Linked DNA regions of Luteolibacter sp. Y139. The protein of the gene in region 2 interacts with the protein of the main gene of each other region in a pairwise test. Links are inferred from orthologs where the notes say so. Each region holds a gene or a part of one and is shown on either strand. Other genes may lie near its edges.

What was found.
Region 1: the proteins of accC (region 2) and ribD interact in binary tests that used the Escherichia coli proteins (3 or more experiments, as listed by UniProt). The link is inferred for Luteolibacter sp. Y139 from one-to-one orthologs.

Annotation. Positions count from the first base shown.
Region 1 is NZ_JBBUKT010000016.1:32,568-35,806, reverse strand. What follows is about bases 311-3,232. They hold ribD (bifunctional diaminohydroxyphosphoribosylaminopyrimidine deaminase/5-amino-6-(5-phosphoribosylamino)uracil reductase RibD), read left to right. Parts: upstream 311-1,213; coding sequence 1,214-2,251; downstream 2,252-3,232. Other genes in these bases: WKV53_RS26650 (hypothetical protein), read left to right, coding at 2,806-3,150; WKV53_RS26655 (hypothetical protein), read right to left, coding at 2,379-2,651; WKV53_RS26665 (hypothetical protein), read right to left, coding at 517-1,077; WKV53_RS26670 (SDR family NAD(P)-dependent oxidoreductase), read right to left, coding at 311-489. In the rest of the region: more of WKV53_RS26670, read right to left, coding at 1-310. UniProt on the Escherichia coli protein: Converts 2,5-diamino-6-(ribosylamino)-4(3h)-pyrimidinone 5'-phosphate into 5-amino-6-(ribosylamino)-2,4(1h,3h)-pyrimidinedione 5'-phosphate.
Region 2 is NZ_JBBUKT010000012.1:7,017-10,152, forward strand. What follows is about bases 118-2,936. They hold accC (acetyl-CoA carboxylase biotin carboxylase subunit), read right to left. Parts: upstream 2,294-2,936; coding sequence 941-2,293; downstream 118-940. Other genes in these bases: WKV53_RS23540 (PfkB family carbohydrate kinase), read right to left, coding at 118-217; thiE (thiamine phosphate synthase), read right to left, coding at 302-931; accB (acetyl-CoA carboxylase biotin carboxyl carrier protein), read right to left, coding at 2,347-2,811. Outside these bases: more of WKV53_RS23540, read right to left, coding at 1-117; tRNA (guanosine(46)-N7)-methyltransferase TrmB, read left to right, coding at 2,999-3,136. UniProt on the Escherichia coli protein: This protein is a component of the acetyl coenzyme A carboxylase complex; first, biotin carboxylase catalyzes the carboxylation of the carrier protein and then the transcarboxylase transfers the carboxyl group to form malonyl-CoA.

The DNA.
Region 1 (3,239 bases), on a different replicon or contig from region 2:
GATGCCATTCACCCGGATCCCGGCAGGTCCGAGTTCGCGGGCGAGGCTTTTCCCGAGGCCGATGAGCCCGGCTTTCGCGGCGGCGTAGGCCGCTTGCCCTGCCGGCGGATGGAGGGCGGAGAAGCTGGAGATGAAGACGATGTGGCCCCGCCGTGCGCGCAGCATCGGGCGGGAGGCGGCCGCGGCGCAACGGGCGGCGCCACGGAGATTGACGTCGATGACCTGATCCCATGCCTCCTCATCCAGGCGGGCGAGGGGAGCATCGCGGGTGATGCCGGCATTGCAGACCAGAAGCTCGGGCTCGTGACGGCGGAAGAAATCGCGAACGGCTCCCGGATCGGTCACATCGAGCTCGCGGCGGCCGGGAGCGAGCACCGTGTGGCCAGCCTTTTCAAAGGCGGCGGAGAGCGCCCGGCCCAATCCGCCTTCGCCGCCGGTGATCACGACAAGTCCGCCCACGCGGTGGAGCGTGGGCGGACTTTCCATCATGAGCAATGCAATGAGAAGAAACCGCGGCTATTCCTTGTCAGCCGGTTTGGCGGGAGCAGCCGCCGGAGCAGGCGCGCCTTCACTGGCCGGCTTCACGATGATGGCGTGCTCTTCATACTTCACCTTCGCGCCAGCCTGGGAAACGAGCATGTCCAGGATGCCGCTGGCGGGCACCCCTTTCACTTGAACCGTCACGATCGTGGAGCCGAGCTTCTTGCTAGGATCCTGAACGACGAAGTTCGGCGAGAACTTCTTCTCGGACTTCTCCTCGACCATGATCGCCAGTGCGGCCAGTGCTTCGGATAGCTCTGCCTTGTCGAAGTTCACCTCGGCGAGGGTGTACTTCGATAGCTCCTTCGCCCGTCCCCGGGCCACGATCATGTCGCGGTTGTTCTTGAGCTCGGTGAGTTGATAGCGGGCGTCGGCATAGGTCGGCCGCAGCTTCAGGGCTCCGCGGAAAGCGGTTTCGGCGGCGACGATGTCGCCATCTTTGACCGCGGCGACGCCGGCTTGATACATCTCCGCCGCCTGGTCGGCGATGGCGGGGATGGAGGATAGCGCAATGAGCGCGACGATGAGTTTTTTCATACGCAGGTTGCAGGTTGGGAACAGATGGCAATCAGACGACTACCACTCATACGTGAAATTGGCCTGTTGTTGGTGCTGCATCAACAGGGATTCCAAGGGCTTGCGCAGATTTCCAGAAAATGCCCTTTCAATGTCCATGCAAGGTGAAGACGTGCCGTGGATGCGGCGGGCGATCGAAGAGGGAAGAAAGGGTGTGGGCCGCACTTCACCCAATCCGCCGGTCGGCGCGGTGGTGGTGAAAGACGGCGTGGAACTCGGTGCGGGATGGCATCACGGAGCTGGTCTGCCCCATGCCGAACGCGAGGCCATGGCCGCCGTGCGAGCTGCCCATGGTGACGAAGCGCTCAAGGGCTCCACCGTGTATGTGACCCTGGAACCCTGCTCGACCCACGGGCGCACGCCGCCCTGCACCGACGGCCTGATCGAAGCCGGGGTGGCACGCGTGGTCTATGCAGCGGAGGATCCGAATCCGGCGCACGCGGGTCGCGCAGACCAACTGTTAGAGAAAAGCGGCATCGCGGTGACGCGCGGCGTGCTGGCGGACGAGGCGGCGGAATTGATCCGCGCTTTCACGAAGGTCCAGCGCACCGGCCTGCCGTGGGTGATCCTGAAAACCGCGATGAGCCTCGACGGTCGCATCACGCGTCCGCCCGGTGAAGGGATGTGGCTCACCGGTGAAGAAGCACGCGCCGAAGTCCAGCGGCTGCGTGCCGAAGTCGATGCCGTGGTGACCTCCGGCGAAACCGTGCGCAAGGACCGCCCGCGACTCGACCTGCGCGATCCGCAGTTGTTGGAAGGGAGGCTCCAGCCATGGCGGCTGGTGCTCACCGCCGATCCGGCGAGCTTGCCGATGGATGCGCCGCTTTTCACCGACGCGCACCGCGAGCGCACGCTGATCGATGATCGCGCCCATCCCGAAGAGTCGCTGCGGAAACTGGCGCATGAACGCGGCGTCTCTGCAGTGCTCGTTGAGTGCGGCGGACGGCTCGCGGCGAGTCTGTTAGAAGCAGGCCTCGTCGATGAATGGGTCGCCTTTCTCGCGCCGATCGCGAGTGGGGGTCCACTGCCAGCAGTGGCGGGCAATGGCTTCCCAGAAGGACTTGTTTTGAAGGATGCCGCGTTCCGGAGATTCGGCCCGGATGTGATGCTGCGCGCGAAGGTGATGCGCGGATGATTTCACGAACGCATCATCAAGCATTCACGCAAGCCGCGACCAATGGCGATGCATGGATGGTGTGTGTGATGAAAAAGCCCGGCCACGGCGTGAGCCATGGCCGGGCCGTCACGGCACGGAAAGTGGATCAGCGGCAGCCGCGGCTACCATAGTCGTGGTAGTACGCAGGCGGCGGGCAAGAAGGGCGAGCGTAGTAGTGGCGACGGGCCGGAATGATGCGCGTGCGGAAGATGGGATGACCGCAGCGATCATAGAAAGCGATGTAGGTCTCCAGCCACGCAGGTCCACCGCACGAACGGTGAAAGCTCACATAGACGCGTCCGCAGCCGCGCGCTTCAGCGGCGGGAGCTGCAAACATGGAAACCAGGGCGACAGCCAAGAGGATGATCGGCTTTTTCATGATGATGAATTTCGTATTCAGCACCTTCGACGACGCGCACCGACAACTATTCAAAGTCGATTTGGCAAATCCGCGAGCGGGTCGAAATTGAAGCCGGAATTCCCATCGCGCGAATCGCGCACTTCGTGAATCCTCTACTCGCACGATCACCACTATGAATGCATTTGAAGAATTTCCTGAACACTCCGCGAATGCCGAGCCCCGGGCAGCGCGCTACACGAGTTTCTCCGAGGCGTTTGATACAGCCCGCCACGATGCCAGCTCCATGGCGCGGGAGGCGGCCCCTAAGCTGAGGGAAGCCCTTGCCGGGGCGGCTCATGACATCGCTTACGGGGCCGCCTTCGGCGCATGCTTCGCTGCTTGCTTCGCGAAGGAGCTGATGCCCACGGGCCTGCGCGATGCGCTGCGCAAGGGAGCAAACGCCGGACGCGATGCGGCGGAGAAAGCTGCCGAACCGGTGGCTCCCGCCTGCGACATGCCGCCACCACTGGCGACCTGATCTGATCAGCCAATCACAAAAAACCGGCGGCACCGGGATTCACCGATGCCGCCGGTAGTGCTGTCACACACTATGTAGCCGGAAATTTT
Region 2 (3,136 bases):
CGAGGGAAATGCCGCGGCCTTCCAGCATCGCAAGGTGCGGAGCCGGGAAGTCCTTGCCGACGATGCCGACGAGATTCACCGGCACGCCGGAGAAAGAGGCAGCGAGCGCAGCATAGGCGGCCGAGCCCCCCAGAAGATTGGTTTCGTCAGCGAAGGGCGTCTTGACGTTGTCGATGGCGATGGTTCCTCCGACGACAATGGGGAGCGGGTTGGACATGGCGTTAGAGACCAGAGGCGAGAGCCAAGAGACCAGAAAAAACACCCGTGAACGGTGAAGCTTTTGGCCGGAGCGATCTGGAACTCAGTCGCCGGAGAGCGCAGACTTCACTTCGCGCACGGCAGCAGTGACGCCAGGAGCGGTCAAAAGGTCGGATACGATCACGACGTTCTTCGCTCCTGCCGAGAGGACTTGCGGGAGGTTGTCGCGCTTGATGCCACCGATGCAGAAGACCGGGATCTGAGAGCCAACTTCGGCCTGGACTGCGATGATATTCTCGATGCCGATGCCCGGACGCCCGGCCTTGGTAGGCGTCGGAAACAGCGGGCCGAAGCCGATGTAGTCGAAGCCCTCAGCCAAGGCGGCCTTCGCTTGCTCCGGCGAGTGCGTGGAGCGGCCCACGATCATCTGTTCGCCCACGATCGCGCGCACTCCCGCGAGCGACCCATCATCTTGGCCGATGTGAACCCCATCGGAGCCGACGCGCACGGCGATCTCCGGATAATCGTTCACGATGAACGGAACGCCTGCTTCACGGCACAGTGGCAGGATCATGCGAGAGAGATCCTCGATGTCCTGCTCGGCGTGACCTTTCGCGCGCAGCTGAAGCAGGTCGGCACCGCCGGCAAGCAAGGCCTTGGCTGCGGTCACGGCGTTCTCCGGCTTCACGTAGCCGAGATCGACGATGGCGTAGAGCTGGCCGGTGAGCTTCATCAGCGCGGGTCAACCCTTGCGCTCTTCCAGATAACGCGCGACCCAGCCGATGTCGTAGGTGCCGGCGGCGAAGTCCGGATGGGCGATGATCTCCTTCTGGAACGGAATCGTCGTCTTGATGCCGCGAATCATGAACTCGCCGAGCGCGCGCTTCATGCGGGCGATGGCGATTTCACGGGTGGCACCGGTGACGATGAGCTTGGCGATCATCGAGTCGTAGTTCGGCGGGACCGAGTAGCCGGAGTAGACGTGGGTATCGACGCGGACACCCTTGCCGCCCGGAGCATACCACATGTCGATCTTGCCCGGGCTAGGGCAGAAGTTGTTGAAGGGATCCTCGGCGTTGATGCGGCATTCGATCGAGTGACCACGCGGCGCGGCATTGAGGACGTGGCCGGAGAGCGGCTCGCCGGCGGCGATGCGGATCTGTTCCTTGATGAGCTCGCAGCCCATCACCTCTTCCGTCACGGGATGCTCCACCTGGATGCGGGTGTTCATCTCCATGAAGTAGAAGTTCTCACCCTTCTCATCCACGAGGTACTCGATGGTGCCCGCGTTCTCGTAGCCGATGTTCTTGATCAGGTTCACCGAGGCTTCCGCCATGCGGGCGCGGAGCTCGGGGCCAAGCAGCGGCGACGGGCACTCCTCGATGATCTTCTGGTTGCGGCGCTGCATGGAGCAGTCGCGCTCACCGAGCTGGATGAAGTTTCCGTGGCGGTCGGCGATGACCTGGAATTCGACGTGGTGCGGATTCAGCACCAGCTTTTCGAGGTAGCACTCGCCATTGCCGAAGGCAGCGAGCGCTTCACCGGAAGCGGCGCGGAACTGCGCTTCGAACTCTTCTTCCTTGAAGCAGGGACGCATGCCGCGGCCACCACCGCCGGCGGTGGCCTTGATCATCACGGGGAAGCCGATGCGCTTGGCCTCGGCGAGGCCCTCTTTCGCATCGGAAAGAATCTCAGAACCAGGAGTGACTGGCACGCCATTCGCCAATGCGGTAGCGCGGGCGGTGGCCTTGTCACCCATGGTCGAGATGACCTTCGCGGACGGCCCGATGAACTGGAGATTGCAGCTTTCGCAGATCTCGGCGAAGCGGGCGTTCTCGGACAGGAAACCGTAGCCCGGGTGAATCGCCTCTGCCTCGGTGATCTCGGCGGCGGCGATGATGCGGTCGGGCTTCAGGTAGCTCTCCTTGCTCGGAGCGGGTCCGATGCAGACCGCCTCATCGGCGAGTTGGACGTGCATCGAATCGACATCGGCCTCGGAATAGACGGCCACGGATTCGACGCCGAGTTCGCGACAGGCGCGGATGATGCGGAGGGCGATTTCACCGCGGTTGGCGACCAGGACGCGCTTGAACATGGAAGAAGTTTGCAGTGTTTAGTTTTCAGTTTTCAGAGCGAAAACCGAGGAACTCACTTGATGCGGAAAAGGGCGTCGCCGAACTGCACCGGCGTGGCGTCGTTCACGAGGATCGCGGTGATGGTCCCGGACTTCTCGGCCTTGATCTCGTTCATCACCTTCATCGCTTCGATGATGCACAGGGTCTGGCCTTCGCTGACTGCGTCCCCGACATTGACGAAGTCCGGCGAATCCGGACCGGGCTTGCGGTAGAAGGTGCCGACCATCGGCGAGGTGATCGCGGTGCCTTCCTCCTTCGGCGCGGCGGCCGGGGTGGCAGCGGCGGCTGCCGGAGCGGCGGCGGGCGCAGGAGCATAGGCCGGGGCGGCGGCAGGCAGGCTGCCAAGGAGTCCGCGCAGGGATTCGACGTCCTGGCCCTTGCGGAGCTTCAGTTGGAAGCCTTCTTTCGACATGTCGAAGAGGGTGAGCCCGTGCTCGTTCATGAGCTCGACGATCTTGCGGATTTCCTTGAGGTCCACGGCGGTGAGAAAGCGGTTAGGTGGTGGTACCCGGGCGGCATTAGTGCCAGCGCCACGGTTGCGGAGGCTAGGGAACGGTGTGAAAGAGCGTCAAGCGGGAACCCGGAGCGCCGAAGTGCCAGTAAGAAGTTCCGCGTGGCAAGAAAACCTTGAAAGACTTGGGCCTACGGGCTGGAAACGCGGCGCGATGGAAGCACAGCGCCCCGCCCGCATCCCCGAGCCACAGGAATTCGTGCCCGCCGATTATTTCCGGCGGCTGGAGAAGCACGAGCTCGTCCGGGAGGGCCGGCCACTCGAAATCGACCTCGGCTGCGGCGACGGGAAG